2 regions of the Cryobacterium sp. MP_3.1 genome follow, and region 1 is predicted to be linked to the other one. Evidence: predicted binding sites of a transcription regulator. Region 1 holds the regulator's gene; the other holds the start of a gene.

Region 1 (15,147 bases):
GAGCTGACCACCACGACCGAGCGCCCCCTTCCGGTGCCGCTGACCGATCGGGAGGTCTGGAACCCTCGCGAACTGTGAGTCAAGCCCCGGAAACCTCGAGTTTTCGGGGCTTTTCTCTCAGTTCGCGAAACTGGTGGCGGCCAGGACCGTGCGGCCGGCCTCATGCGTGCGGGGGAGCATGTCCACCAGGGCGATCTGACCGAGGGTGAGGGACTGGCCGGGGTGGAGGCGGGCGGGCGGCTTGTGCGTCACGTGGGCGCGGAAGCCGTCGCCGGTGAAGGCCGGTTCGTCCGGAGCGGCCGCGAACGGGCGCAGGGTGTCCACCAGGGTGTGGTGCAGCCGGGTGAGGCCCTCGTGCGGGAGCAGCATCGTGACGGGGATGGTGTGCCGCCGCCCGAACAGCGCGTCCTCGCCGGCGACGACGGTGAGCGGCGCCTGGTTCGCGACCGCGAGACGGATGGCGTCGCCGACGTCGCCGGGGTCGGCATCCGTGAGAAACGGCGCCAGCACCGTGACGTGCAGGGGCCATTCGGCCACGGCGAAGCGGGCGCCCACCCGCAGCGGCAGCACCGGGAGCACCACCACCAGACGGGGCATCACGGGCGCCGGGTGCCCGGGGTGGGCAGGGTGACCGTGAAGGCGGTGCCCGCGGGGGAGGACCGCACCCGGATGGTGCCTCCGTGCGCCTCGGCGATCGACAGGGCGATCGCCAGGCCCAGGCCGGTGCTGCGGGGGCCGCCGGACACCTGGGTCCTGGAGGCGTCGCCGCGCGCGAAGCGTTCGAAGATCACCGGCAGCAGATCCGCGGTGATGCCCGGCCCGTCATCCTGCACGCTCAGCTGCACCGGCATGCCGGGCGAGCCCACCCGCAGCCGCGCGGTCACGCTGCTGGCGGGCGGGGTGTGCACCCTGGCATTGGAGAGCAGATTCGCCACTAGCTGGTGCAGGCGTTCCCGGTCGCCACGCACGACCACGGCAGTGTCCGGCACCTCGGCGAGCCAGCTGTGCGACGGCGCGGATGCCCTGGCGTCGTTCACCGCGGTCAGCAGCAGGTCGGCGAGGTCCACGTCTTCCACGTGCAGGTCCTGGCCCTCGTCGAGACGGGCGAGCAGCAGCAGGTCGCCCACCAGCGAGCTCATCCGCCGGGCCTCGGATTCGATGCGGGCGAGCGAATACTCGGTGATCTCGGGCAGCTCGGCGCTGTCCTGCCGGGTCAGTTCGGCGTAGCCCTGGATGGCCGCGAGCGGGGTGCGCAGCTCGTGGGAGGCATCCGTGACGAACCGGCGCATCCGCCGGTCGGTGGCGGCCCGCACGCTGAGGGCGGTGTCGACGTGGTCGAGCAGCTGGTTGAGGGCTTCACCCACCTTGCCCGTCTCTGTGCGGGGATCGGTGTCCGCGGCCGCGAGGCGGGTGGAGATGCCGTGGTCGCCCACGGCCAGCGGCAGCGCGGTCACCTCGACGGCGGTCTCGACCACCCGGGCCAGCGGGCGCAGGGCGAGCCGCACGACCAGAATCGTGCCCAGCACGGTTCCGGCCAGGGCCAGCACCGTGAAGACGGCGATGGCCAGGCCCTGGTGCAGCAACGCCATCTCGGCGGCCTCGAGCGGTACGCCGGCCACCAGCAGCTCACCGTCGTTGACGACTGTCGCGACGCGGTAGCTGCCGAGGTCGCCCAGGTTCAGGCTGCGGTTCTCGCCGTCCGACTCCAGATCGGTGACGGCAAGCTCGATCGCCTCGATAGCGTCGGTCGAGAGCACAACGGCGCCGGTTCCCGAGAACAGGGCGGAGTCGGCGACCACACCGTCAGCGACGACCGCGATCACGGTGCCGCGCCCGTGCCCGACGAAGTCGACGAAGGACTTGGCCACGCCGCCGCCGTGCCCGTGTCTGCCGCCGGCGGGCGCACCCCGGTACTTGTCGACGGACTGGCTCAGCGCCGACAGCGACGCCGTGAGCTGGGTGTCGGCCACGGTGTTCGTGGAAGTGCTCAACACGGCGATGCTCAGCAGGCCCATGCCCAGAAGCACCGCTGCCACGACGCCGGCGATTCCCACCACCAGTCGGCGGCGGAGCGTCCAGGGCGTCGCGCCGTGCTCGGGGGGAGCCGTCGACGAACCGACCGCGCTCACTCCGCGGGCCGCAGCATGTAGCCGACGCCCCGCACGGTGTGCAGCATCGGGGCGCGTTCCGCATCGATCTTCTTGCGCAGGTACGACACGTAGAGGTCCACGATGCTTCCGCGCCCGGCGAAGTCGTAGTTCCAGACCTCGTCGAGGATCTGCGCCCGGCTCAGCACCCGCATCGGGTTGCGCATGAAGTAGCGCAACAGGTCGAACTCGGTCGTGGTGAGCATGATGTCGGCGTCGTCGCGACGCACCCGGTAGCTGGTTTCGTCCAGGGTCAGGGTGCCCACCACCAGCGCGGCCTGCTCCTCGGGGACGGCCTGCACGGTGCGGCGCAGCAGCCCGCGCAGCCGGGCCACGAGTTCCTCGAGGCTGAACGGCTTGGTCATGTAGTCGTCACCGCCGGCGGTCAGGCCGATGATGCGGTCATCCACGGAGTCCCTGGCGGTGAGGAACAGGGTCGGCGTGGTGGAGCCGCCGGAGCGCAGGTGGCGCAGCACGCTCAATCCGTCGGTGTCCGGCAGCATGATGTCCAGGATCACGACGTCCGGCCGGTTCTCCCGGTAGGCCCGCAGGGCGGCCTGCCCGGTGTGGGCGACGTCCACGATCCAGCCCTCATAACTCAGCGCCAGGCTCACCAGATTGGTGAGGGTGTCCTCGTCGTCGACGAGGAGAACCCGGATGGCGGAGCCGTCGAGCCGGGAGATCCGCGGAAGCTTCGCCAGCACGGCGCGTCGGCGTACGGAGTCCGCGGCGGGATCGGGTGAGGTCGAGGGCGGCACACGCCATTGTCCCACTTCTTGTGAGAATGCTGGGAGTTGAGCCTCATCGACTCAACTTTGGCGGCCCCGGCTTGACTTAGGTTTTTGGGCGGTGGCACACTTGAGCCAGCAACACTCAAGTCTTTGAAACAGGCCTTGAACCCAAACTTTGAAGGAGATACTCTCACATGGCTCGTGCAGTCGGCATTGACCTCGGAACCACCAACTCGGTGGTGGCCGTACTCGAGGGTGGAGAACCCACCGTCATCGCAAACGCTGAAGGCTTCCGCACCACGCCTTCCGTGGTCGCGTTCACCAAGGACGGCGAGGTGCTCGTCGGCGAGACCGCCAAGCGCCAGGCCGTCACCAACGTGGACCGCACCATTTCGTCGGTCAAGCGCCACGTCGGCACCGACTGGACCGTCGACATCGACGACAAGAAGTACACCCCGCAGGAGATCTCCGCCCGCATCCTCGCCAAGCTCAAGCGCGACGCCGAGCAGTACCTGGGCGACAAGGTGACGGATGCCGTCATCACCGTTCCGGCGTACTTCAACGACGCCGAGCGTCAGGCCACGAAGGAAGCCGGCGAGATCGCCGGCCTCAACGTGCTGCGCATCATCAACGAGCCCACCGCGGCCGCCCTGGCCTACGGCCTGGACCGTGGCAAGGAAGACGAGCTCATCCTGGTCTTCGACCTCGGTGGCGGAACCTTCGACGTCTCCCTCCTCGAGGTGGGCAAGGACGACGACTTCAGCACCATCCAGGTGCGTTCGACCTCCGGCGACAACCGCCTCGGCGGCGACGACTGGGACCAGCGCATCGTTGATCACCTGATCAAGCGCTTCAAGGACTCCACCGGCGTCGACGTCTCCAAGGACAAGATCGCCAAGCAGCGCCTCAAGGAAGCCGCGGAGCAGGCCAAGAAGGAACTCTCCTCGAGCATGTCCACCAGCATCCAGCTGCCGTACCTCTCGCTGACCGAGAACGGCCCGGCCAACCTCGACGAGACGCTCACCCGCGCCCAGTTCGAGAAGATGACCGAAGACCTGCTCGACCGCACCAAGAAGCCCTTCCAGGACGTCATCCGTGAGGCCGGCGTCAAGGTCGAGGACATCGCGCACGTCGTTCTCGTCGGTGGCTCCACCCGCATGCCCGCCGTGTACGAGCTCGTCAAGGCCGAGACCGGTGGCAAGGACCCGAACAAGGGTGTCAACCCCGACGAGGTCGTCGCCGTCGGCGCCGCACTGCAGGCCGGTGTCCTGAAGGGCGAGCGCAAGGACGTCCTGCTCATCGACGTCACCCCGCTGAGCCTCGGCATCGAGACCAAGGGCGGCATCATGACGCGCCTCATCGAGCGCAACACGGCCATCCCCACCAAGCGCAGCGAGACCTTCACCACGGCCGACGACAACCAGCCGTCCGTGGCCATCCAGGTCTTCCAGGGCGAGCGCGAGTTCACCCGCGACAACAAGAACCTGGGCACCTTCGAGCTCACCGGCATCGCGCCGGCCCCGCGCGGCATCCCGCAGGTCGAGGTCACCTTCGACCTCGACGCCAACGGCATCGTGCACGTGTCCGCCAAGGACAAGGGCACCGGCAAGGAGCAGTCGATGACCATCACCGGCGGCACCGCGCTGGGCAAGGAAGACATCGAGCGCATGGTTCGCGAGGGTGAAGAGCACGCCGCAGAGGACAAGCGCCGCCGCGAAGCCGCCGAGACCCGCAACGGTGCAGAGCAGCTCGCCTACTCGATCGAGAAGCTGATCAAGGAGAACGACGAGAAGCTGCCCGAAGAGGTCAAGACCGAGGTCCAGGCCGACGTCGACGCCCTCAAGTCCGCTCTCGCCGGTGACGACGACGACGCTGTGAAGACCGCGTTCGACAAGCTCACCGAGAGCCAGGGCAAGCTCGGCGAGGCCATCTACGCCTCCAGCCAGGCGGATGCCGCGGCCGGCGAGTCCGAGACCGCCCAGCCCACCGCCGAGTCGGGCAACCCCGACGAAGACGTTGTCGACGCCGAGGTTGTCGACGACGAGGACGAAGCGAAGAAGTAATGAGCGACGCCAACCGTCCGGACGAGAACCGTCCTGAAGACGAGTCTGCTGCTGCTGCGGGAGCGCCCGAATCGGGCGCCCCCGCGGCGGGCGGGCCGGACTCCGACGCGGCCGCTCCGGCCGAGTTCGTCGACGCGGCTGACGCCGCGGGCATCGAGGAGGACGAGCTGACCGTGCAGGACATCCTGGACGCGGCCGACCTCGAGGCATCCGACCCCTCCAGCGAGCATCTCGCCGACCTCAAGCGGGTCACCGCGGAGTACGCCAACTACCGTAAGCGCACCGAGGCCAACCGGGAGATCGAGCGCGAGCGCGTCACCGGCGAAGTCGTCAAGGTGCTGCTGCCGGTGCTCGACGACCTGTACCGGGCCGAGAAGCACGGCGACCTCGAGGGCGACACCGCCTTCGCGACCATCGCCGCCAAGCTGCGCGCCAGCACCGAGCGCATCGGCCTCAAGCCGTACGGCACCGTCGGCGACGTGTTCGACCCCACCGTGCACGAGGCCATCTTCCAGATGCCCACGCCCGACATCGACGTGGAAACCGTCGGCGACGTCGTCGAGACCGGCTACTACCTCGGGTCCTCGCTGTTGCGGGTGGCCAAGGTCGTCGTGCAGGTACCGAGCGATGGCTAGCCAGGACTGGTTCGACAAGGACTTCTACAAGGTTCTCGGGGTGTCGAAGGACGTCTCCGCGGCCGACCTGAAGAAGGCATATCGCAAGCTGGCCCGCAAGTACCACCCCGACTCCAACCCGGGTAACCCCGCGGCGGAGGCGAAGTTCAAGGAGATCAGCGAGGCCCACTCGGTCATCGGTGACCCCGAACAGCGCAAGGAGTACGACGCCGTGCGCGCGATGGGCGGTGGAGCTCGCTTCACCGCCCCCGGGCAGGGCGGCCAGCAGGGCGGCTTCGATGACGTCTTCGGCGGCATGTTCGGTGGAGGAGCCCGGCAACAGCAGGGCTACTCCTACGAGCAGGCCGGCTTCGACGACATCCTCGGCGGCATGTTCGGCCGCGGCGCCCAGGGTGGTGGCCGGTTCGGCACCCCCACCGGGGGTTTCCGTGGCGCGGGCGGGCCGACCAGGGGGCGCGACGTGGTCGCGTCGACCACGGTCGACTTCATCACGGCCACCCACGGCGACCAGATCACCCTGCAGACGCAGGAGGGTCGGTCGATCAAGGTCAAGATTCCCGCCGGCGTGGCCGACGGGCAGAAGATCAAGCTGCGCGGGCAGGGGCAACCCAGCCCGGACGGCGGCGAGAACGGTGACATCGTGCTCACCGTCACCGTGCGCAAGCACCCGGTCTTCGAACGCGACGGACTCAACCTGCGGGTGAACGTGCCGGTGACCTTCGCCGAAGCAGCCCTCGGCGCCACCATCGAGGTGCCCACCCTGGGTGGGCCGCCGGTGAAGCTGCGCGTCGCGCCCGGCACCCCCAGTGGGCGGGTGCTGCGGGTCAAGGGTCGCGGTGTGGTCACCCCGAAGGGCACCGGCGACCTGCTCGCCGAGGTTCAGGTGGCCGTGCCGTCGCACCTGTCGAAGGACGCCGAGGAGAAGCTGCTCGCGTTCAACGAGGCGCTGCCCAAGGAGAACCCGCGCGACGAACTGCTCGCCAGGGCCAAGGGCTGACACCGGTCATGGATGAGAACACCCGGGTCTTCGTGATCAGCACTGCCGCAGAGTTGGCGGGTATGCACCCGCAGACCCTGCGGCAGTACGACCGGATGGGGCTCGTCAGCCCCGGCCGCACGCCGGGCCGCTCGCGCCGCTACTCAATGCGCGACGTGGCCCGGCTGCGGGAGATCGCGGACCTGGGTGCCGAGGGTGTGAGCCTGGAGGGAATCCGGCGCATCCTCGCGCTGGAAGACACCGTGCGGGCCCTGGAAAGCCGGGTGGGCGACCTGGAAGCGGCCCTGGCCGACGAACTGCTCAACCGACCGGGCCGCCGCGTCTTCGCGGCCGGCTCGGCCGGTGACGTCATCTCGATGCGCGCCGGTACCCGCACCCGCCGCTCCAACCAAATGGTGATCTGGCGCCCCCTCGACAAGTAGCGAGACCTCGCGAGCCGTGGTCTCCGCCGAGTTGCCCTGCTGCGGTCGAGTTACCCCGGTGCGCCGGGGCAACTCGTCCGCACGGGGGCAACTCGCGGAACCGCACGGTCGGGTCAGTGTGTGGCCTTCTCGACGGCGAGCTACTGAGTTGTAGGGTTGCTGAATGGAACTGCGCCAGCTTGAACACTTCGTGACGGTCGCCGACGAACGTCACTTCACCCGGGCAGCCGAGCTGCTGCACATCTCCCAGTCCGGGTTGTCCGCGTCGATCCGGGCCCTGGAGATCGAGCTGGGCACCTCGCTGTTCATCCGCAGCACTCGCCGGGTCGAGCTCACGGCCGCCGGCCAGGCGTTGCTGGCGGATGCGCTTCGCACCCTGGCCAGCGCGGCCGCGGCCCAGAACGCCGTCGCCGCGGTACGCGGCCTCATGCGCGGACGCCTCACCGTGGGCGCCGAACCGTGCCTGGGCTCCGTGGACCTGCCCGCAGAGCTCGCCCGTTTCCGCACCGCGAACCAGGGGGTGGAGGTGCGGCTGCGCCAGCTGGGTTCCGTGGAGCTGATCGAGGGGGTGGCCAGCGGCACCACCGATGTGGCGCTGGTCGTGGTGACCGGGGACACCCCGCCCGGAGTGCGGCTGCACCGGTTGAGCAGCCAGAAGATGGTGGTGCTCTGCCACCCGGACCACCCCGTCGCGGGCCTGGCCGAGGCCGACCTGGAGACCCTGCGCACCGAACCGCTGATCGGATTCCAGGCCGGCTGGGGCGCGCACATGCTCGCCCGGCGGGCGTTCGCCGCCGCCGGCTTCGAGTACCGGGCGGCGATGGAGGTCAACGACGTGCATCCGCTGCTCGAACTGGTGGGCTACAACCTGGGCGTGGCCATCGTGCCCACCAGCTTCGCGCTGAAACGGCCCGACGACCTCGTGGCGGTGCCGCTGCCGGCGACCGTGCCCGAGTGGGCGGTGGCCGTGGCGGTCGCCGACGAGCCCAGCCCGGCCGCGTCGGCGTTCCTCGAGCAGCTGCTCGAAGACGTCGCCGCCGCGGCCGCCGCCCTCGAGCCCGTCGACGCGGTCGGCTCGGCCGCCTGACCGGACGGCTGACCGGCCCGCTGACCGGCCCGCTGACCGGCTAGAGGGCCAGCGGGATCCGGCCGGAGAAGACCGTCTTCACCGGCGGGGCAACGAGAACCTCACCCAGCCGACTGACACCCTCCGGGGTGGTGCGCCAGGCGGCGTAGGCGTCGTGGTCGGCGGCGGTGGCCCAGTGCTCGACAACGATCACGTGGGCGGGGTCGGCGTCGTCGACGATGACCTCGAGTCCCTCGTTGCCCGGCCAGGCGCGGGTCGCGGTGAGGACCTCGTTCAGCAGGGCCGGGACGGTCTCGAGTGCGGCCGGGTCGAGGCGCAGGTCGAGGTGCACGATGGCGGTCATGCCGTCACCGCGGCGTCGTTCAGAGCGGCCGACAGGGTGGCGAGTTCCTCGTCTGACAGGGTCAGGTCGGCTGCGCGCACCGAGTCACGGATGCTCTCGGGTCGGCTCGCACCGGGGATGGGAATCACCCCGGGCGACGCGGCCAGGTGCCAGGCCAGCGTGACGACCTGCGGGCTCACGCCGTGGGCATCCGCCACCCGCTGGAACGGCGCGAAGGCGGTGCCCAGGTCGGCGGCTGACTTGATGCCGCCCAGCGGGCTCCAGGACAGGAACGCGACGCCGAGCTCGGTGCAGAGGTCGAGCTCGGGCCGGCTGCTGAGGAACGCGGGCGAGTACTGGTTCTGCACGCTGGCGAGCCGGCCGCCGAGGATGTCGTAGGCCTCACGGATCTGCGCCGGGTTGGCGTTGGAGATACCGGCCAGGCGGATGGTGCCGGCGTCGAGCAGGTCCCGGATGGCGCCGATCGAGTCGGCGTACGGCACCGCGGGGTCGGGCCGGTGGTGGTGGTACAGGTCGATCGCGTCGCCGCCGAGGCGCTTGAGCGAGGCTTCGGCGGCCTGCGTGAGGTACTCGGGCCGGCCGTCGACGTACCAGGTGCCGTCGCCGGGCCGCAGGTGCCCGCCCTTGGTGGCCACGATGACCTGGGACGCGTCGCCGGCCCACGAGGCGATGGCCTTCGCGATGAGCGACTCGTTGTGGCCCACCTCGTCGGCGTGCAGGTGGTACGCATCCGCGGTGTCGAACAGGGTCACGCCTTCCTCGAGGGCGGCGTGGATGGTGGCGATGGAGCGGGCTTCGTCCGGTCGGCCCTCGATCGACATGGGCATGCCGCCCAGGCCGATGGAGCTGACGGTACGGTCGCCGATGAGTCGGGTCTTCATAGGGTGTCCAATCGAGTGCTGCGGATAATCAGGAAAGGGTGGAGTGCGCGGTGACGAGCTCGTCGAGGGTGGCGTTCAGCGCCGCATCCACCACCTGGTGATCGGGATGCGCGTCGTACCAGGCGATTGCCTCGCGGAAGCCGAGCGCGACCGGGGTGGTGCACACGAAATCGGGTACGAGTGCGGTGACCTTGCTGTTGTCGAAGATCACCGAGTGAGACCGGTCACCCAGCAACGGGCCGCTCCACTCGGGGTTGGCCGCCGCCATGGTGTCGCTCGCCACGTGCACGATCTGCGGCGCCGGGGCGCCCGCGGCGCGGGCGTACTCGGCGTAGATGGCGTCCCAGGGCAGGTACTCGTTCGAGGTGATGGTGAAGCTGTCGCCCACGGCCTGCGACCGGCCGAATAGGCCCACGAGCGCCTTGGCGAAGTCGGTGCTGTGGGTGAGGGTCCACAGTGACGTGCCGTCGCCGTGCACCACCACCGGCTGACCGGTGCGCATGCGGTGGATGTCGGTCCAGCCGCCGAGCAGCGCGATCTGGGTGCGGTCGTAGGTGTGCGACGGGCGGATGATGGTGACCGGGAAGCCCTGCTCCCGGTGCGCCGCCATGAGCACGTCTTCGCAGGCGGCCTTGTCGCGGGAGTACGACCAGAACGGGTTGTGCAGGGGAGTGGACTCCCGCACCGGCAGGGCGGCCGGCGGCTTCTGGTACGACGAGGCCGAGCTGATGAAGAGGTACTGCCCGCAGTGGCCGGCGAACTGGGCGATGTCGGCGCGCACGTGCTCAGGGGTGAACGCCACGAAGTCCACCACCACGTCGAAACGACGCTCTCCGAGCGCCGCCGCAACCGCGGCCGCGTCCCGCACGTCCACGGTGAGCACCTCGGCCGCGTCGGGAACGCTGCGCAGGGCGGACTGGCCGCGATTGAGCACGGTCAGCCGGTGGCCACGGGCCACGGCCAACTCGGCCGCGGCCGTGCTGATGACCCCGGTACCGCCGATGAAGAGAACACTCAGTCCGGCGCTCACCAGGCGTAGTCTTCCGGCGCGGTGCGGTAACCGGGAAAGATCTCATCGAGGCGCTGGAGCGCGGCCTGGTCGAGCTTCAGGTCCACGGCGCGCAGGCCGGCCTCGAGCTGCTCCATTGTGCGCGGACCGATGATCGGTGCGGTCACAGCGCTCTGGTGCATCAGCCAGGCCAGGCCCAGGTCGCCGGGCTCGGTGCCGAGTTCGGCGGCGAAGTCCTCGTAGGCGCCGATGGCCGCGCGGTTCTTCTCGAGCTTCTCGGCGTTGGCCCCGGAGACCCGGCGGCTGCCGTCGCGCTCCTTGCGCAGCACACCGCCGAGCAGGCCGCCGTCCAGCGGCGACCAGGGCAGGATTCCCATCCCGTTGGCCTGGGCGGCGGGGATGACCTCGCGTTCGATGTCGCGCTTGAGCAGGTTGTACAGCGACTGCTCGCTCACCAGCCCGCTGAAGTTGCGCTTGCGGGCCTCGGCCTGCGCGGTGGCGATGTGCCAACCGGCGAAGTTGCTGCTGCCGGCGTAGAGGACCTTGCCCTGCGCGACGGCGGTTTCCATGGCCTGCCAGATCTCATCCCACGGGGTGTCCCGGTCCACGTGGTGAAACTGGAACAGGTCGATGTGGTCGGTCTGCAGGCGCTTCAGGCTCTCATCGAGGGAGCGGCGGATGTTGAGCGCCGACAGCTTGCCGTCATTGGGCCGGTCGGACATGGTGCCGTAGACCTTGGTGGCCAGGACGGTGTCCTCGCGGCGCTCGCCGCCCTGCGCGAACCAGCGGCCCAGGATGCTCTCGGTGGCGCCCCGGCCCTGCTTGGAGCCGTAGACGTTGGCGGTGTCGAAGAAGTTGATGCCCGCCGCCCTGGCAGCGTCCATGATGCCGAACGAGGTGGGCTCGTCGGTCTCGGGCCCGAAGTTCATGGTGCCGAGGCACAGACGCGAAACGGACAGGCCGGAACGACCGAGGTGTGTGTATTCCATACCCTCAGGCTGCTCCGCTCGGAGCCCACTGTCCAACAGGAGAACCGGATGCGATCCAGCAGTCCGTCTTCTCAATCCCGGTGAGACCGGTGCTCAGTCGGTGTCGAGGGCCCCGGGGAGGCCGGAATCACTCGGCTGCCGGCTGGCCGTGACGGCGAGCAGGTCGAGCGAGAGCCGCGGGTCCAGGCGCAGGGGCAGGTCGACGACGGCCCGGATTTCCCAGCGCACGTGCAGGTTGCCGATGGACAACGATGGTGCCGGCAGGCCCGCGGGTGTTTCGACCGTGAACGGCAGATCCACCACCGTGCCGGGGGTGAGCATCCCGGCGGGGCCCACCACGACGGCGGCCGTCACGGCTTCGGCGTGCCGGTAGCCCTCGGACTCGCTGGCGTCGGGGTCGGCGACCTGGCCGGGCCCGCCCCAGACCTCCTCGCAGCGCACCAGCTGCACGCGCACGCCCCGGGTCGAGATCTCGTCGCGGGGACGCACCCGCAGGATGCCCGTGAGCGGGGTGCCGGGTTCCAGCACCCGGGAGGACAATGCGATGAACTCCAGCGCGACCTGTCCGAGGTGTTCGCCGACCGGCGGATGGCCGATGTCGGTGGCGCTGGTCTGGCCCCAGGACTGCACGTCGATCAGTCGTTCCCGCTTGATGATCTGACCGCCGGCGGCATGCAGGACGCAGCGCACCGACCAGCCCACGTCGATCAGGTCTCCGCGCACCGAGGCCGGTCCGTCGGTGGGAATGCTCAGGCTGCCCGACAACACCCGGGTCTGGCCGGCCGGGATGGCACCCGGCGCCGGCACCGTGACCGTGGTCAGCAGCTCGGTGGTGCGTTCGCGGGCGGGGAACACGCCGCCGTAGATGTTGCCGCGGCCGTAGGTGTAGTTGACCTTGCGGATCAGCGTCAGCTCGGCGTGCTCGATCAACGCCGGCCGGAGCGCGGTGATGCGTATGGTGACCCCCAGCGAATTACCCTCGATCACCACTCCATCCGTTGGAGTGAGTTCTACCGAGACTTGCACTGCCGTATCGGTTGTTGTGACCGCCATGTCGCACCAAACTTCCTGTTACCCGTTGCCAGAGACCCACTCAATGGGGACAACGTAGGCACAGTAAAGCCAGGGTCGCTGCAGCGTTCAAGGGGATTGACTTGCCCCACGCTGTCTGCATCGGCGCGGTGGATGGGGCGGGTCAGCGCGCGAACAGCTCCGCCACCGTGGGCGGGTTGGCGCCCGCACGCGACACCGTGATCGCCGCGCTCGCCAGGGCGGTCTGGCCCAGGCGACCGAGGTCGGCGGCGCCGAGGGTGTTCTGCAGGATGGCCTCGGTGGCATCGTTCACGAGGATCGCGTAGAGCAGCCCCGACATGAACGAGTCACCGGCGCCGATGGTGTCGACCACCGTCACCGGATGCGCGGCCAGCTCGGCCGTGGCCCCGCCGGAGCGCAGCAGGGCGCCGTCGCCGCCGCGGGTGATGGCGAACAGGGCCACCCCGGCCGCCACGTATTCCCGGGCGATCTGGTCCAGGCTCCGCCCCGGATAGAGCCACGCGGCATCCTCGTCGCTCATCTTCACCACGTGCGCGGCCCGGGAGAGCTCTTCGACGGCCCGCACCACGTCGTCACGGCTGCCCATGATTCCGGGCCGCACATTGGGGTCGTAGCTGAGCAGGGTGCCGGCCGGGGCGCCGGTGAACGCGGTCAGCACGGCCCGGCCGCCGGGCTGCAGGATCGCGGCGATCGAGCCCGTGTGGATCAGGGTGCACGGGGCGGGCAGCGCCACCGGCGGCAGCTCCCAGCGCAGGTCGAAGTCATAGCTGGCGGCGCCGGCCGCATCCAGGATGGCGGTGGCGCTCGAGGTGGCGCCGGTCGTGACCGACCCCGGCAGCAGGTCGACGCCGGCCGCGCGCAGGTGCCCCGCGATGATCTCGCCGAACGGGTCTGCCCCGATCTGGGTGACCAGGGTGGTCGGCACACCGAGCCGGCCGAGTCCGTACGCCACGTTCATCGGGCTGCCGCCCGCGTGGCTCACCGGCTCGGCGCCCGGGCGCCGCACGATGTCGATGAGGGCCTCGCCGATGACGAGGGCGCGGGTGGATGCGGCGATCGAACGGTCGGGAGCACGGTCAGGCGTCATCGTCTGGTCCAATCTGGTGGGGCCGGGGGTGCCGGCGCAGCCCCAGATTATCGTGTGCGGTCAGTGCTGTACGCGATAGCCCAGGTACACCACGCCGTTCCTGAACGCGTACTCGTCGGTCAGCTCGAGACCGAGGCGCAGGCCGTCGGGCACGGCCTTCAGGCCGCCGCCCAGTACGACGGGGGAGATGAACAGCTGCACCTCGTCGACCAGCCCGGCCGCGAAGGCCTGCGCCGCCAGGTGCGGACCGCCGATCGACAGGTTGGCGGTGGCCGAAGCCTTGAGCGCCCGCACCGCCTCCGGGTCGAAGCTGCGCTCGATGCGGGTGCGCCGGCTGAGTGGTTCGGCCAGGGTCCTGGAGTAGACGATCTTCTCTGCCGCCTGCCAGATCGCGGTGTAGTCGCGCATCACGGCGGGCTGGGCGTCGTCGTTCAGGTGCATGGTTTCCCAGGCCACCATCACCTCATACAACCGCCGGCCGTACAGGTAGGTGCCCACCGAACGTTCCAGGTCATTGACGAAGGTGTGCACCTCATCGCTCGGGGTACTCCAGTCGAAGTTGCCCTCGGTGTCGGCCACATAGCCGTCCAGGGAGGTGATGAAGGTGCAGATCAGCTTGGCCATGGTGTGCTCCTCGCGCGGTGAACGGTCCACGGCGAATGCTCACCGCGGTGTGGCGCATCCATTCTGCGCGCCGGACGCCGTCGGGGCCAGACCCGGCGACGCTCTGCGCGATAACCTCAATCGCGGTGCACCACCACCGTCTCAGTGAAAGGGCGCCCCATGAACACCGTCGAGGTCACGACAACGGCGGGGATCGTCCGCGGCGTCCGGCGCCCCGGGTCGACAGCGTTCCTCGGCATTCCCTACGCCGCCCCGCCGGTCGGGGAGCTGCGCTTCGCGGCCCCGGTCCCGCACCCGGCCTGGTCCGGCGTGCGGGATGCCGGCAGCCCCGGCGCCACCCCGCAACGCATCGACGGTGGCGACAGCACTCTGGTGCCCGAGCCCAGCTTCCCGGGCGAGTCGACGCTGAACCTGAGCGTGTTCACCCCCGCCCCAGCCCCGGCGCCCGCCGGCGCCGGCCTGCCCGTGCTGGTCTACATCCACGGCGGCGGCTACACCTCCGGGTCGGCGGCGAGCCCGTGGTACGACGGCGCGAGCTTCAACCGGCACGGTGTGGTCACCGTGAACGTGTCGTACCGGCTCGGCTTCGACGGCTTCGGGTGGATCGAGGATGCGCCGCTGAACCGCGGCGTGCTCGACTGGCTGCTGGCGCTGGCGTGGGTACGCGACAACATCCAGGTCTTCGGCGGCGACCCGGCCCGGGTCACGATCGCCGGGCAATCCGCGGGCGGCGGCGCCGTGCTCACCCTGCTGACGATGCCGCGGGCACAACCGCTGTTCGCACGGGCCATCGTCATCTCCGGGGTGGCCACCTATCTCGCGCCCGACCAGGCGGAGCGCACCGGTCGGCGCCTGGCCGCCCTGGCCGGCGTCGCGCCCACCCGGGCGGGACTCGGGTCGCTCACCGAAAACCAGATCCTCGCCGAGCAGCCGCGGGCGACGGCCTTCGCCGCCGGCACCCCCGCCGGGCCGCTCGGCGAGATCGCGAACGCCCTCGTCGCCGGTCTCCCGTTCGGGCCGGTCGTCGACGGCGACCTGGTCCCGTTGGCCACGGTCGACGCCGTGCGGGCGGGCATCGG
Region 2 (15,147 bases), on a different contig from region 1:
CCAGCGCGACAAGGAGATCAACCGGCTCGGTGAACACATCGGCCAGTCCTTCGTGATTATCGGGGCCGTACTCGCGCTGGTCTTCGCCATCACCGGGCTGGACGCGTTCTGGATCGCCAACGTGATCTACCTGGCCTTCGTGCTCTCGTCGATCCTGGCCTCCATTGCCAAGATCATCGCCTACCGCCGTGGATTCCAGTCATGGTGAAGGCGACGAGCGTGACCAACAACATTCGCGGGCTCCGCTTCGCGCACGGAGAGATGACCCAGGCCGCGTTGGCCGACCGGGTGGGCGTGACCCGGCAGACCATCATCGCCATCGAGCAGGGCCGCTATTCGCCCTCTCTCGAGGTGGCGTTCCAGATCGCCCGGGTGTTCAATCGACCACTCGACGACGTGTTCCAGTACCCGGCAACTCCCATCCTCACTCGACCTGGAGGCACATCATGAGAGCCATCGTCCACGACAGCTACGGCTCGGCTGACGTTCTACACCCCGCCGAGATCGAGCGGCCGGCCGTCGGCGCCGACGACGTTCTCCTCCGCGTCGAGGCCGCGAGCCTCAATATCGGTGACTGGCATCTGATGGCGGGTCTGCCCTACCTCGTGCGGCCCGCCGTCGGCCTGCGCGCCCCGAAAAGCCGGGTGCGGGGCATGGATGTCGCGGGTCGCGTCGAGGCCGTCGGCGCCAACGTCACCCGGTTCACACCGGGCGATGAGGTGTTCGGTGTCGGTGAGGGCTCCTTGGCCGAATACACGACCGCCCGGGCAGACAAACTCGAGCCCAAGCCGGCGGCCCTGAGCTTCGAGCAGGCCGCGGCCGTGCCGACCTCTGCCGTCACAGCCCTGCAGGCCCTCGCCCCGCTGCGGGACGCCGGCCCGGGGGAGCGGGTGCTGGTGATCGGGGCCTCCGGCGCCGTCGGCGGCTATGCCGTGCAGCTGGCCAAGACCTTCGGAGCGCACGTGACGGGCGTCGCCAGCACCGCGAAGCTCGACTACGTTCTCTCGCTCGGGGCGGATGCGGCCGTCGACTACACCCGCGGCGACATCACCCGGTCGGGCGAGCGCTACGACCTCGTGCTCGAAACCGGCGGCAACCGGTCGGTCTCCTCGCTGCGCAAACTGCTCGCGCCCCGCGGCACCCTGGTACTCGTCGGCGGCGAAGGCGGCGGCCGGGTGACCGGCGGTTTCGAGCGGGCCCTGCGGGCGCTGCTGCTGTCGCCGTTCGTATCCCAGAAACTCACCGGTCTGGTCTCGGTCATGCGTCAGGAGGACCTGCACACCCTCGCGGGCCTGCTCGAGAGCGGCGCGATCCGGCCCGTCATCGATCGGGTGTATCCGCTCGCCGAGGCCGCGACAGCCATGCGCCGGCTCACCGACGGCAGCATCCGGGGCAAGGTCATCGTCACACCCTGACGCACGCGCTCCTGACGACTAGTGCTCCTGACGCCGGGCCGGGCCGCCGGCGACGCCGAGCAGCCCGGCGGCACGGCGCAGGTCGGCGCTGGGATCCTGGGCCCACCGGTCGAGCACGATCTGCGCGCGGCTGCGCGCCGGACCGGTCAGGGCATCGACCAGCGGCCGCACCACATCCGCCGTGAGCGGGTCCAGGAGAGCGGGCAGCTGCGCGGTCCGCAGGAAACCCTCGATGCGGGTGAGGTCGGAGGCCCGCAGCATCCGCACGTGGGATTGCAGCAGCACCACGGCCGCCAGCCGGCGCTCGTAGACCCGCACCGCCCACAGTTCGGAGCTCAGGGCCGTGATCTCGTCGTGGCCAAGGCCGGCGTAGCGCCGCCCAGCATCGCGGATCGTGCCGCGTATCGCGCCGACGGATGCGCCGTAGAAGGTGAGGCTGCCGCCCAGCCGGGCCCGATCGGCGTCGGCGCGCTCCCAGGAGCTCTCCCGCTGCAGGGTGGCGTCGATGAACTCGCCGGCAGCACTCATGGCTCCATTCTCGCCGATCTGCAAGGCTGGTCGGCATGACCGACGCCGACATGACCGCAGATCTCCGCCGCTACCTGCAGGAGGCCCGGGAAGCCCTGGTCTGGAAGCTCGAGGGTCTCGGCGAGTACGACATTCGCCGCCCCCTGGTGCCCACCGGCACCAACCTGCTGGGCCTGGTCAAGCACATGGCCGGGGTCGAGGCCGGGTACCTCGGTGAGACCTTCGGCCGCACCTTCCCCGAAGAGCTGTCCTGGATGGGCGACGACGCCGAGGACAACGCCGACATGTGGGCGACCCCGGCTGAGTCCCGTGACGCGATCGACGACCTGTACCGGCGGGTCTGGGCGCACTCGGACACCACGATCACCCAGGTGCCGCTGGCTGCCACCGGCCGGGTGGCCTGGTGGCCCGCCGACCGCAATGTGGTCACGCTCCACCGCATCCTGCTGCACCTGATCGCCGAAACCCACCGGCATGCCGGCCACGCCGATATCGTGCGCGAACTGATCGACGGGGCTGCCGGGCTGCGGGCCGGAAACGAGAACCTGCCGTCGGGAGACGCCGACTGGTGGGCCGGCTACCGGAACCGGGTGGAGCAGGCCGCCCGCCCGGCCTGAGGCCGTGGGGCTGCAGCCCGACTGCGGTATTCGCCGTTCGGACGCCTAAAGTGGACTGCGCCTGAAAAGGCCAAGCTGTTTACGCGCCCGAACCCGAAGGACGATGCCACTCGTGTCGAGAATCTCTGCCCGCCGGACCCTCCTGGGCGCGAGCGCCGGCTTCGCCCTGCTCGCCCTCACCGCTTGCACCGGCCAGCCCGTCGCCGGAGCCGGCTCGGGGGCCGGAGCAGCCCCGGCCGACGACTCCGGCCGCACCTACGCTCTCGTGGTGCACTCGGTTCCCGGCGACGCGTTCTGGGACGTCGTGAAGACCGGCGCCGAGGCCGCCGGAAACCGCTACGGCGCCACCGTCACCTACCAGGGTGACCCCGATGTGCAAAAGCAGAGCCAGCTGATCGAGACGGCGATCGCCGCCAAGGTCGACGGCATCATCGTGTCCATGGCCAACCCCGAGGGCCTGCGCGGTGCCGTCACGGCTGCCGTGGCCGCCGACATTCCCGTGATCACCATCAACTCCGGAGCCGAGGAGTCCGCCGCGCTCGGCGCCATGACCCACATCGGCCAGGGCGAGTACCTGGCCGGTCAGGGCGCCGGCAGCCAGCTCGCCGCGGCGTCGGCGAAAAAGGTCATCTGCGTCATCCACGAGGCCGGAAACGCCGGGCTCGAGGACCGTTGCCGTGGGGCCGCGGACACCCTCGACGGCAGCCTGACCAACGTGCAGGTCGACATCGCCAACGTCGCGGAGGCCCAGAGCACCATCACGAGCGCCCTGCTGGCCGACCCCGGCATCGACGGCGTGCTCACCCTCAACTCCGCGGTGGGTGTGGCTGCCGCGCAGGCCGTGGCCGAGGCCGGCAGCGACGCCCAGATCGGCACCTTCGATGTCTCCGCCGACGTCACCAGCCTCATCTCGGACGGCAGCATCCTCTTCGCCGTCGACCAGCAGCCGTACCTGCAGGGCTATCTGCCGGTGGACTTCTTCGAGCTGTTCTACACCAACGGCAACGTCGTCGGCGGCAGCCAGCCGGTCTACTCCGGGCCGGGCTTCGTGACGAAGGAGAACGCCGAGCAGGTGGCGACGTTCGCCGGCAACGGCACCCGATGACGATGCTGACCGCACCGGGCTCCGCGCCGGATGCGTCGCCGGACGAGCGCCTGACGCGCACGCATCCGATGGTGCGGCTGCTGCGTCGCCCGGAGATCGGCGCCCTCGTCGCCGCCCTGGTGATCTTCGGCTACTTCTCCGTGGCGACGACATCCTTCCTGTCGCCGGCAGGTGCGGCCACCTGGCTCTACTCCGCGTCGCTGTTCGGCATCATGGCCGTCGCCGTGGCGATGCTCATGATCGGCGGCGAGTTCGACCTCTCGGCCGGAGCCATGACCGGCACCACCGGGCTGCTCGTCGGCGCGTTCACCACCCAGTGGGGCATGAACCTGTGGTTCGCGATGCTGCTCGCCCTCCTGATCGCCCTCGCCGTCGGCGCCTTCAACGGGTTCCTGGTCGTGAAGACCGCCATCCCCAGCTTCATCGTCACGTTGGGCACCTTCTTCATCCTGCAGGGGCTCAACCTCGCCGGGACCAAGCTCGTCACCGGCCAGGTCGCCATCCAGGGCATGACCCTGGTGCCCGGCTTCGACGCCGGAAAGGCGATCTTCGGCTCGACGATCCCGGTCTTCGGCGTCAACCTCAAGGTGTCGGTCTTCTGGTGGCTCGGCATCACCGCCGTGGCCAGTTGGCTGCTGCTGCGCACCCGGTACGGCAACTGGATCTTCGCCATCGGCGGGCAGTTGCAGAGCGCCGTACAGACCGGCGTGCCGGTCAAGCGCACCCGCATCGGCCTGTTCATGGGCACGGCGGCGGCCGGCTGGCTGGTGGGCATGCTCTCGCTCTTCGACGTGGCCACGGTGCAAGCCACCACGGGCATTGGCCAGGAGTTCATCTACATCATCTGCGCCGTGGTCGGCGGCTGCCTGCTCACCGGCGGTTACGGGTCCGCGATCGGCGCCGCCCTCGGCGCGCTGATCTACGGCATGATCCTGCAGGGCATCGTGTTCGCCCAGTGGGACAACAACTGGCTCAAGGCCTTCCTGGGCGGGATGCTGCTGCTCGCCGTGCTGGTGAACCTCTCGGTGCGCCGCCAAGCCGGGGTGCGCGCATGAGCGCCGCAGGAACAACCCGGCCAACGCCCATCCTCGAGGTGCGCGGCGTCGGCAAGGTCTACGGGTCGGTCATCGCGCTCAGCGACATCTCCACCTCGGTCGGCGCGGGTGAGGTGCTCTGCGTGCTGGGCGACAACGGCGCGGGCAAGTCGACCCTGCTCAAGGTCCTCGCCGGTGTGCACCCGCATTCTTCCGGTGAACTCCTGCTCGACGGGGTGGCGGTCCGCTTCACCGGTCCGCGCCTCGCCCTCGACGCCGGTATCGCCACGGTCTACCAGGACCTGGCGATCGTGCCGCTGATGCCGGTGTGGCGCAACTTCTTCCTCGGCGCCGAACTCAGCGCCGGGATCGGCCCGTTCTCCCGCCTCAAGGTTGCCGAGATGCGCGCGATCACGCTCGCGCAGCTGGGCCGGATGGGCATCGACCTGCGTGACGTCGACCAGCCCATCGGCACCCTGTCCGGCGGCGAACGGCAATCCGTCGCCATCGCCAGGGCCATTTACTTCGGTGCCAGGGTCGTCATCCTCGACGAGCCCACCTCGGCGTTGGGCGTCAAGCAGGCCGGGGTGGTGCTGCGCTACGTGGCGCAGGCCAGAGACCACGGCCTCGGCGTGGTGTTCGTCACCCACAACCCGCACCACGCGTACCCGGTGGGGGACAGGTTCCTGGTGCTCAACCGCGGGGCCAGCCTGGGCGAGTTCGACCGGAAAGGCATCACCATCGACGAGCTGACCCGGCTGATGGCCGGCGGGGCGGAACTGGAGTCCCTGGCCCGGGAGCTCGAGCGGGACTGATCCGCCAGGCCAGCGCGGGGTCGGGCACGCCTCATCCGTTTCGGACGATTCCGGAACGGCGCCATCGGCGGGACGCGGATTGGTTGCTACCGTCTGCGGCGTGAGGCCGGCGTGCCGTCGTGGTGCGCCCGTCGAACACCGAAGAATCCGGAAAACGCGAACACCAACAGGGTCCAACCCTGGAAATGGAGCGATACCCATGGCCACAGGAACAACCCCGGTACTGGATGCGGCGGCAGAGATCAACGCTGTCTCGCTGGCCCGCACCGACCTCGATCCGCGCACGCTGATGATCGCCCGGATCGCGGCCCTGGTGGCCGTGGATGCACCGGTCGGTTCATACCTCATGCACGTCGGACCGGCAGCGGAGGTCGGGCTGACCGCCGGCGACATCGAGGACGTTCTCATCGCCGTTGCCCCGATCGTGGGCACGCCACGGTTGCTGTCATCGGCTCGCAAGATCGTCGAGGCCTTCGACCTCGCGATCCAACTCGACTCCGAGGGCGACACCCAGTAACGCCCAGAGTCCACCGCAGCCGCGTCGTGCGGCAGATCCAGTGAGGAGCACCCCCAGTGAGAAAGCCCATCGTCTTCATGGCCCTGCTGGTGCTCCTTGCCGGATGCGCGCCCGCCGACGGCACCGATCCGACACCGAGCAGTTCGTCGCCATCGGCCGCAACGGCCACCCCGTCACCCGGTCAGACGGCGTCACCTCCGACAGATGCACAGATCACCTGGGCGGGCACGGTCTGCAGCGACGTATCGACCGTGCAGACCGACGTTCAGGGGCTGGCGACGGCGGCGGTCACCGGGGGCGATTCGGTGGGTACCGCGGTGTCCAACCAGATGGATACCGTGTCGGCCTCGGTGAGCGCCTTGGTCGACACTGTGAAGTCACCCCCGGAGAATCTCGGGGACGACCCGGAGCTCCTGGCCGTGCAGGAGTCGATCGACACCGTCGATCAGTCGTTCACGACCTTGCGGGCGAGCGCCAGTGCGGTGGAGGGCACCAGCGGGGCCACCCTGGTCGATGCGCTGGCGACGCTCGTCGGTGACACCGGTACAGTGCTCTCCGACGTGGGTGCCGCCGCTCAGACCATCACCACGGCAACCCAGGACACCTCCAGCACCCTCGGCCAGGCCTTCCGAGCTGCACCCGAGTGCGCCGACCTCACCTCCTGAAACCCGGTGACCCGGCCCGTGTGTCGTGCGCCCGGCGGCAGTGACTTCGGCGTCCGCCGGACGCATTGCGAGCGCGGATTCAGGGAAATCTCAGGATGCCGCGGGAATGAAACGCGCGCCCAAACGTTGACTTGAGTCGAGGTCACTCAAGTTTTGGGTTTCCTCCTCGTTCAGATTCCCAGGAGGTTTCCTTGCCTACATACTTCGGCCCGACCGGTTCCGACAACGGTTCGTTCGACGAGTTCCTGGCCCGCTACCTGCAAGGCCAGCGCGCCGCGCAGTCCGGCCGCCCCATCGAGATCACCCGGCTCCTCAGCCGCCGCACCCACGAGATCCTCGTGCAGGCGGCCCAGTTCGCCGTCGCCCACGGTCACGCCCACGTTGACGCCCTGCACCTGCTGCGGGTGATGGTCGAACAGGAACCCGCCGCCTCGGCCATCCGCCGTGCCGGTGGTGACCCCGCCGCCATCGCGGCCGCCGCCGACCAACGCCTGCCGGAGTCCGGCGACCGTGAGTCCCAGTCCGCGCCCGGTCTGACGCCCTCGGCACAGCGCGCCCTGCTGGATGCTCACCAGGTGGCCCGCGCCTTCGGCTCCACCTACATCGACCCGGAGCACCTGTTCTTCGCCTTCGTGGTGAACCAGGACTCACCCGCCGCCCGCGTGCTCGCCGAGTCCGGCGTCACGGCCGAGTCACTGCAGGCCGGCGCCCAGCAGGCCGAGGACGACGAGGCCCAGGCCGGCAGCTCGGCCGCCGACAGTGCCTCAGACACCCCGATGCTCGACACCTACGGCATCGACCTCACCGAGCGTGCCCGCTCCGGCAAGCTCGACCCGGTGATCGGCCGCAGCGACGAGATCGAACAGACCGTTGAGATCCTCTCCCGCCGCACCAAGAACAACCCGGTGCTGATCGGCGAAGCCGGCGTGGGCAAGACCGCCGTGGTCGAGGGCCTGGCCCAGGCCATCGTCGACGGCCTGGTGCCCGAACAGCTGCGCAGCAAGCGCGTCATCGCGCTCGACCTGCCCGCCATGCTCGCCGGCACCCGCTACCGCGGCGACTTCGAAGAACGCCTGACCAAGACCATGGACGAGATCAGCGAGCGCAGCGATCAGATCATCGTCTTCATCGACGAGCTGCACACCGTGGTCGGTGCCGGCGGTGCCGGCGAGGGCGGAATGGACGCCGGCAACATCCTCAAGCCGCGCCTGGCGCGCGGTGAGCTGCACGTCGTGGGCGCCACCACCCTCAACGAATACCGCAAGGTCGAGAAGGACCCCGCCCTCGAACGGCGCTTCCAGCCCGTGCGGGTGAATGAGCCCAGCATCGACGACGCGGTGCAGATCCTCGCCGGCTTGCAGGGCCGCTACGCCGAGCATCACTCGGTGCGTTACACGGATGCCGCGATCCGCGCGGCCGTCGAAATGAGCGCCAGGTACGTTCCAGACCGGTTCCTGCCCGACAAGGCCATCGACCTGATCGACCAGGCCGGCGCCCGAGCGCGTCTAGCGCTCGGCTCGAGGGTCGACATCGAAGGCCTGCGCGAACAGCGGGCCGGCCTCGAAACGGCCAAGACCATCGCGGTCGCCGCCGAGGCCTACGAGGAGGCGTCCCGCCTGCGGGACGAGACCGAGCAGCTGGCGGAGCAGATCACCGCGGCCGAGGCCGCCCAGGATGCGTCACAGCCGGCACCGTCCGCCGTGGTGGACGAGGCCGAGATCGCCGCGATCATCGCCCGCGCCACCGGCATCCCGGCCAGCCGCCTCACCGCGGGCGACCGCGAACGCCTCGCCACGCTCGAGCACGACCTGCACCAGCGGGTCATCGGGCAGGAGGACGCGGTGACCGTGATCGCCAAGGCCGTACGGCGCAACCGCACCGGAATGGGCGATGCCTCCCGGCCTGTCGGCAGCTTCCTGTTCCTCGGCCCCACCGGGGTGGGCAAGACCGAGCTCGCCAAATCGTTGGCCGAGTCACTGTTCGGTGACGAGAAGGCGATGCTGCGCTTCGACATGAGCGAGTTCGGTGAACGTCACACCGTGAGCCGCCTGGTCGGTGCTCCTCCGGGGTACGTCGGCTACGACGAGGCCGGCCAGCTGACCGAACACGTGCGGCGGAACCCCTACTCGGTGGTGCTGCTGGACGAGATCGAGAAGGCGCACCCCGACGTCTTCAACCTGCTCCTGCAGGTGCTCGACGACGGCCGCCTCACTGACGGCCAGGGCCGCACTGTGGACTTCCGCAACACCGTGATCATCATGACGTCCAACATCGGCTCCGAGGTGCTCGCCAGCCGCAGCGGCGCGCTCGGCTTCACCGCCGACCTCGACGGAGCGCACAACGGCTTCGGGTCGGAGAAGGCCCTGCGGGACCGGGTGATGGCCAAGCTCCGTGAGGCCATGCGGCCCGAGTTCCTCAACCGCATCGACGAGGTCGTGCTGTTCCGGAAGCTCGATCAGCCCCAGCTCCGCCAGATTGTGCGGCTGCTGCTGAACCAGACCGAGGCCAGGCTGCACGCCCAGGGACACGCGCTCACCGTGAGCGACGCGGCCGTGGACTGGATTGCCGAGAACGGCTACGAGCCCGAGTACGGCGCGCGGCCGCTCCGCAGGGTCATCCAGCGTCAGCTCGACGACAGAATCGCCGACCTGCTGGTGGCTTCAGAGCTCGGCGTCGCGGGAGTGGTGGCCGTTACCGTGGCCGATGGTGCCCTGCACGTGGCGTCCGAACCGGCACGGATGCCGCTGGCGGCGTAGCCGCGGATGAGAACGCCCCGACCGGACCTTGACGGGTCCGGCCGGGGCGTTTCTGCGTTCGGCCTGTTCGTGGAAGCTACAGAATGAAGAGCATCTCCTGGTAGGTCGGCAGCGGCCACAGGTCATCGGCCACGATGCCCTCCAGCACGTCGGCCGCCGCGCGCACGGCGCTCATGGCCGGCAGCAGGTCATCCCTGGCGTGCTCTGCCTCGGCCAGCGCGCTGCCGGACTCGGCAGCCAGGACGTCCTTGAGCACGACCAGGGCGGTGCGCAGCTTGGCGATCGGAGCGCTCACTTCCAACAGGGCGGCTATGTCGGCATCCCCGCCGGCGGCCTTGACGGCGCCGATGTTGAGTGCCACCTCGGTCTGGTGCCGCATCGCGGCCGGCAGGATCTGCGTCGAGCCGATCTCGAGGGTGAGGCGGGCCTCAACACCGATGGTGAGCGCGTACTGCTCCAGACCGATCTCATAGCGGCTGTGCATCTCCCGGTGGTTGAACACCCGGTACTTCTCGAACAGCTCCAGGGCGGACTCGGTGATCAGCTCCGGCAGGGCGTCCAGCGTCGTCCGCAGGTTCGCCAACCCCCGCTTTTCGGCCTCGATGGGCCAGGAGTCCGCGTAGCCGTCGCCGTTGAACACGATGGCGCCGTGCTCGGTGATGATCTGGGTCAGCAGGGCTTGCACGGCGGTGTCGAAGTCGGTGCCGGCCGCGACGGCCGCCTCAAGGTCGGTGGCGATGTAGTCCAGCGACTCCGCCATGATCGTGTTGATCGTCACCATCGGGCCGCTCACGGTCTGCATCGAGCCCGGCGCGCGGAACTCGAACCGGTTGCCGGTGAAGGCGAACGGGCTGGTGCGGTTGCGGTCGCCGGGATCGGTCGGCAGCTGGGGCAGCGTGTCGACGCCGATGATCATGGTGCCCTTGTCCTTCGAGGAGGTCGCGGGACCCTTGGCGATCTGCTCGAAGACATCCGCCAGCTGGTCGCCGAGGAAGATCGAGATGATCGCCGGCGGGGCCTCGTTGGCGCCCAGACGGTGGTCGTTGGTCGCCGAGGCGACGGAGACCCGCAGCAGACCGGCGTACTTGTGCACGGCACGGATGACCGCGGCGCAGAAAACCAGGAACTGGGCGTTGTCGTGCGGGTTGTCGCCGGGGACGAGCAGGCTGCCGAGCTGGTTGTTGCCCAGCGAGAAGTTGACGTGCTTGCCTGAGCCGTTGACTCCCTGGAAGGGCTTCTCGTGGAAGAGGCACTCCATGCCGTGTTTCTTGGCGATGGTCTTGAACGTGGTCATCAGCAGCTGCTGGTGGTCTGCGGCGATGTTGCCGCGTTCGAACATCGGCGCGATCTCGAACTGGCCGGGCGCGACTTCGTTGTGCCGGGTCTTGGCGGGGATGCCGAGCTTGAACAGCTCCCGCTCGGTGTCCATCATGAAACCGAGCACCCGCTCGGGGATGGCACCGAAGTAGTGGTCGTCGAATTCCTGGCCCTTGGGCGGCTTGGCGCCGAACAGGGTGCGGCCGGAGTTGAGCAGATCGGGGCGGGCCAGGAAGAAGTGCCGGTCCACGAGGAAGTACTCCTGCTCAGGGCCGCAGAACGCGACGACCTTGGCCGGCTCGACGTGGCCGAACAGGCGCAGGATACGCTCGGCGTGTTCGCCCATCGCCTGTTGCGAGCGCAGCAGCGGCGTCTTGTGGTCGAGGGCTTCGCCGGTCATCGAGACGAAAACCGTGGGGATGCACAGGGTGTTGCCGTTCGGGTTCTCCAGAACGTAGGCGGGGCTGGTGACGTCCCATCCGGTGTAGCCGCGGGCCTCGAAGGTGTTGCGCAGGCCGCCGTTGGGGAAACTGGAGGCGTCGGGCTCGCCCTGCACGAGGGTCTTGCCGGCGAACTCGGCCAGCGCGGTGCCGTCGCCGACGGGTTCGAGGAAGCTGTCGTGCTTTTCGGCGGTGAGGCCGGTGAGCGGGTAGAACACGTGCGCGTAGTGCGATGCGCCCTTTTCCATCGCCCAGTCCTTCATGGCGGAGGCGACGGCGTCGGCGACCAGGGGATCCAGCATCGCACCGTGCTCGATGGTGGCCATGACCGACTTGTAGACGAGCTTGGGCAAGCGCTTCTGCATGACGACGCTGCTGAACACGTTCTCACCGAAGATCTGGCCAGGGGTTTCGGCGTCGGTGAAGCTGACGGCCGGGGGCACATAGGCCTCGACATCCCTGATCGCCTGCAGGCGCATGGCATTTCCACTCATGGTTTACCCCTCTATTCGGGTCTATTCGGGCTCTGTCCGCGACGGGGTGCGGAATCCGGTAGCCCAAACCTAGGGAGCGTGTATGCCGGGGACATTTCGGCCGCGTGACGGATTCGCTCTGCCGGTGCTCCCGGTTGGGGGTCGAAACCCAGCAGCATCGTCAGCGGCTAAACTGGTCGTTTGATTTGAGGGGTGTTTGAGTGGTTGATACGGAGCTCGCGCGCGAACAGGACTATGTCGCCACGCTGTACGCGCGCCTCGACGCGCTGCAGCGGGAGGCCGAGGCCCAGCTGAAGGCCGTGCGGATTCTCGACGTCGGTGGTAACCACCAGTCCCGGTCCGAGCGCGACACCTTTGCCCGCACCTACGAGGACCGCATCGTGCAGTTGCGCGAGGTGGACGACCGCCTGGCCTTCGGCCGGCTGGAGACTGCCCCGGAGGAGGACGGCGCACCCGTCTACAGGTACATCGGCCGGGTGGGCCTCCGCGACGAGAACCTGCAGCCGATCCTGCTCGACTGGCGGGTACCGCAGGCCAGCGCCTTTTATCAGGCCACCGCCGCGACGCCGCTCGGTGCCCGCTCCCGCCGGCACCTGCTCTCCAACGGCCGGCGCATCATCCGCATCGAAGACGAGATTCTGGATGCGGCGCTGCTGGAGGGCGACACCGCCAACCTGCATCAGGGCGAGGGGGCGCTGCTCTCGGCGCTGACCGCCCAGCGCACCGGGCACATGTCCGACATCGTCTCGACGATCCAGGCCGAACAGGACCGCATCATCCGCTCGGAGCTGAACGGTGTGCTTGTCGTGCAGGGCGGCCCCGGCACCGGCAAGACCGCCGTGGCGCTGCACCGCGCCGCCTACCTGCTCTACACGCACCGCGACAGGCTGCAGAACGCCGGTGTGCTCATCGTCGGACCGTCCACGTCGTTCCTGCAGTACATCGAGGCGGTGCTGCCGTCACTCGGAGAGACCGGGGTGGTGCTCGCCTCGGTGGGCCAGCTGTTCCCCGGCGTCGAGGCCGGCCACGAGGACGCGCCCGCCGTCGCCGCGCTCAAGGGCCAGACGTTCATGGCCGACCTGATCGCTCGGGCCGTGAAGAGCAGGCAGAAGGTGCCGGCCGCCGCCCAAAAGCTGCTCGTGAACGGCGACACCCTGGTGCTCAAGCCCCAGCTGATCGAGGCAGCCATCCACCGCGCCCGCTCCGGCGGGAAGCCGCACAACGAGGCCCGCGTCGTCTTCGTCAAGCACGCCCTGAACGCGCTGGCCCGCGAGTGGCTCGAGCAGCTCCAGCGCCAGGGCCGGTCGATGGACGACACCGACCTTCCGATGCTGCGCGAAGACCTCCGGCTGGCCGACGATGTACGGGTGGCGCTGAACACCGCATGGCTGCCACTCACCCCGCAGAAGCTTGTGCAGGACCTCTACGCCCGGCCGCAGTGGCTGGAAGAGCTCACGCCGCGCTGGCGGGCCGCGCAGCGCGCGCTGCTCCACCGACCGCGTGACGCCGAGTTCACCATCGCCGACATCCCGCTGCTCGATGAGGCGGCCGAGCACCTCGGCGAGTACAGCGCCGTCGACGCGGCCCAGAAGCGTGAGGCCAAGGAACAGCGCAAGCGCGACATTGAGAACGCCGAGCTGGCGATCAAGAACATGGACGTCAAGGGACTCGTGAATGCGAAGGCCCTCGCCGACAACTTCGCCGAACTCGGCGACCGCGCCACCACGGCCGAACGGGCGGCGCTGGATCGCAGCTGGACCTACGGGCACGTGATCGTGGATGAGGCGCAGGAGCTCTCGCCCATGCAGTGGCGGCTGCTCATGCGCCGCGGCCCGCGCCGCTCGTTCACCATCGTCGGCGACATCGCCCAGGCCGCCGCGGCCGCCGCGGCGGACAGCTGGCGGGAGGCCCTCGCACCCGTGCTCGAGGCCTCGTTCGAAGCCGACAGGTGGCGCCTGGAGGAGCTGACGGTGAACTACCGCACCCCCAGCCAGATCGCCGAGGCCGCCGAGAAGATGGCGGTGGCGCACGGCCTGCCGATCACGGCGTCACGCACGGTGCGCGCCAGCGACTGGCCGGTCGTTATCGTGACGGACGCCCTGGACGCCCTGCGGCGGGAGCGCACCCTGGGCGTGGGCGGCACTGTCGCGGTGATCGTGGTGGAGGAGCACATCGATGCCCTCGCAGAGGCTCTCGACGCCGAGTTCGGCGACATCGTCGGCCGCGGGGCGCTCGGTCTGCTGCGGGATGTGGCGTTGCTCACCCCGCACGACTCCAAGGGTCTCGAATTCGACGCCGTGATCGTCGTCGACCCCACCGCCATCGTGGCGGCGTCCGAACGCGGAGCCGGAGCACTCTACGTGGCCATGACCCGCGCGACCCAGCGCCTGTACCTCGTGAGCGACGGTCCGCTGCCCGCCGGGCTGAGCGACCTGCCCTAGCGTCCGGCTGCGCTGCCTCGCCGCACCGACGTCGCCCACTCCGGGCACTAGTCCCCTTCACGCGTGCAGAAGGGGTTTTTGAGGCACGTCGGGGGAGACCTGTCTCGGGTCGCTCTGCCTGCCTCGGCGCCGGCCTCCTCAGGACGGCTTGTCAGGCGGCGCGCGGCCGCAGGGCCCTGATGGTCGCGAGGAGCGCTTCGGAATTGATCAAGGCCGAGTTGCGGATCGCCTGGATGGAGGCGCCCTGAATGAGCGCCACGACTGTGGCCGCGAGGTCGACGCCCGAGACGCCCTCCCCGCCGGCAGGGGACCCGGCCGCGCCGACCGCCTCGCGGCAGACCGGCAGGAACGCCTCCAGGTAGCGCCCGAATGAGGCCTCGATGCGGTCGCGAAACAGGTCGGCGTGGCGGGAGAAGTAGAACGCGAAGAGCAACTCCACGCCCGCGTGGTGCTCGACCAGGCGTTCGAGCTCGACCCTGACCATCCGTTCGAGGCGGTCCCACGGTGCCAGGGCGGCCAGGCTCGGGTCGGTGAGCGCGTCGAGGGTGCCGTCGAGCAGCACCGCGAGCAGGGCCTGGAGCAGGCCGTCCTTGGACTGGAAGTGGAAGAACACCAGGCCAGGGGAGATGCCCGCTGCGGTGGCGACGCGTCGGGCGGTGACGGCATCAAGACCGTCGGTGAGGGCGATCTGGTAGGCGGCGGTCAGGATGGCGTCGCAGCGTTCCTGTTCGGGCAGTTTGGGTCCGCCCATGGGTCAGTTGCCGCCGTCGGTGCGCCGGCCGGTGCGATACTCGCGCCACGCCTTCCAGGCGCCCGTTGACCAGAGCGCCCAGAGCACCAGCACGGGCTGGAAGAGCAGCCGGATGGTGCGGTCGAGGTCGGTGTTCAGCCCGAATGAGTCGGTCTGGGTGACGAGCTGGGAGATGTTGCCGGGAAAGATCGCGACGAAAAACGCGGCCACGATCCAGCCGACCTGCACACGGAACCGGCCCAGCGCCAGCAG

The links. Region 1 encodes HspR, which represses chaperone genes until heat shock. Its sites were predicted from a motif close to AAGTTGAGTCNNNNNGACTCAACTT; they were not measured.
Region 2: the regulator HspR is predicted to act here: its motif matches at 6,825-6,849, upstream of RCH12_RS06460 (ATP-dependent Clp protease ATP-binding subunit).

Annotation. Positions count from the first base shown of each region.
Region 1 covers NZ_JAXCHV010000026.1:19,091-34,237, forward strand. The annotation lists gene RCH12_RS14425 (Gfo/Idh/MocA family protein) at 1-78, shown strand, start outside; gene RCH12_RS14430 (2'-5' RNA ligase family protein) at 118-597, opposite strand; gene RCH12_RS14435 (sensor histidine kinase) at 597-2,129, opposite strand; gene RCH12_RS14440 (response regulator transcription factor) at 2,126-2,851, opposite strand; gene dnaK (molecular chaperone DnaK) at 3,073-4,941, shown strand; gene RCH12_RS14450 (nucleotide exchange factor GrpE) at 4,941-5,576, shown strand; gene RCH12_RS14455 (DnaJ C-terminal domain-containing protein) at 5,569-6,573, shown strand; gene RCH12_RS14460 (heat shock protein transcriptional repressor HspR) at 6,582-6,995, shown strand; gene RCH12_RS14465 (LysR family transcriptional regulator) at 7,159-8,082, shown strand; gene RCH12_RS14470 (putative quinol monooxygenase) at 8,123-8,425, opposite strand; gene RCH12_RS14475 (aldo/keto reductase) at 8,422-9,306, opposite strand; gene RCH12_RS14480 (NAD-dependent epimerase/dehydratase family protein) at 9,335-10,336, opposite strand; gene RCH12_RS14485 (aldo/keto reductase) at 10,333-11,304, opposite strand; gene RCH12_RS14490 (hypothetical protein) at 11,398-12,291, opposite strand; gene RCH12_RS14495 (carbohydrate kinase family protein) at 12,500-13,444, opposite strand; gene RCH12_RS14500 (dihydrofolate reductase family protein) at 13,505-14,068, opposite strand; gene RCH12_RS14505 (carboxylesterase/lipase family protein) at 14,228-15,147, shown strand, end outside.
Region 2 covers NZ_JAXCHV010000007.1:41,601-56,747, reverse strand. The annotation lists gene RCH12_RS06510 (hypothetical protein) at 1-208, shown strand, start outside; gene RCH12_RS06505 (helix-turn-helix transcriptional regulator) at 202-450, shown strand; gene RCH12_RS06500 (NAD(P)-dependent alcohol dehydrogenase) at 447-1,415, shown strand; gene RCH12_RS06495 (DNA alkylation repair protein) at 1,434-1,943, opposite strand; gene RCH12_RS06490 (DinB family protein) at 1,979-2,560, shown strand; gene RCH12_RS06485 (substrate-binding domain-containing protein) at 2,673-3,665, shown strand; gene RCH12_RS06480 (ABC transporter permease) at 3,662-4,720, shown strand; gene RCH12_RS06475 (ATP-binding cassette domain-containing protein) at 4,717-5,514, shown strand; gene RCH12_RS06470 (carboxymuconolactone decarboxylase family protein) at 5,714-6,031, shown strand; gene RCH12_RS06465 (hypothetical protein) at 6,088-6,696, shown strand; gene RCH12_RS06460 (ATP-dependent Clp protease ATP-binding subunit) at 6,888-9,452, shown strand; gene RCH12_RS06455 (glutamine synthetase III family protein) at 9,529-11,703, opposite strand; gene RCH12_RS06450 (HelD family protein) at 11,904-14,144, shown strand; gene RCH12_RS06445 (TetR/AcrR family transcriptional regulator) at 14,296-14,895, opposite strand; gene RCH12_RS06440 (DoxX family protein) at 14,899-15,147, opposite strand, start outside.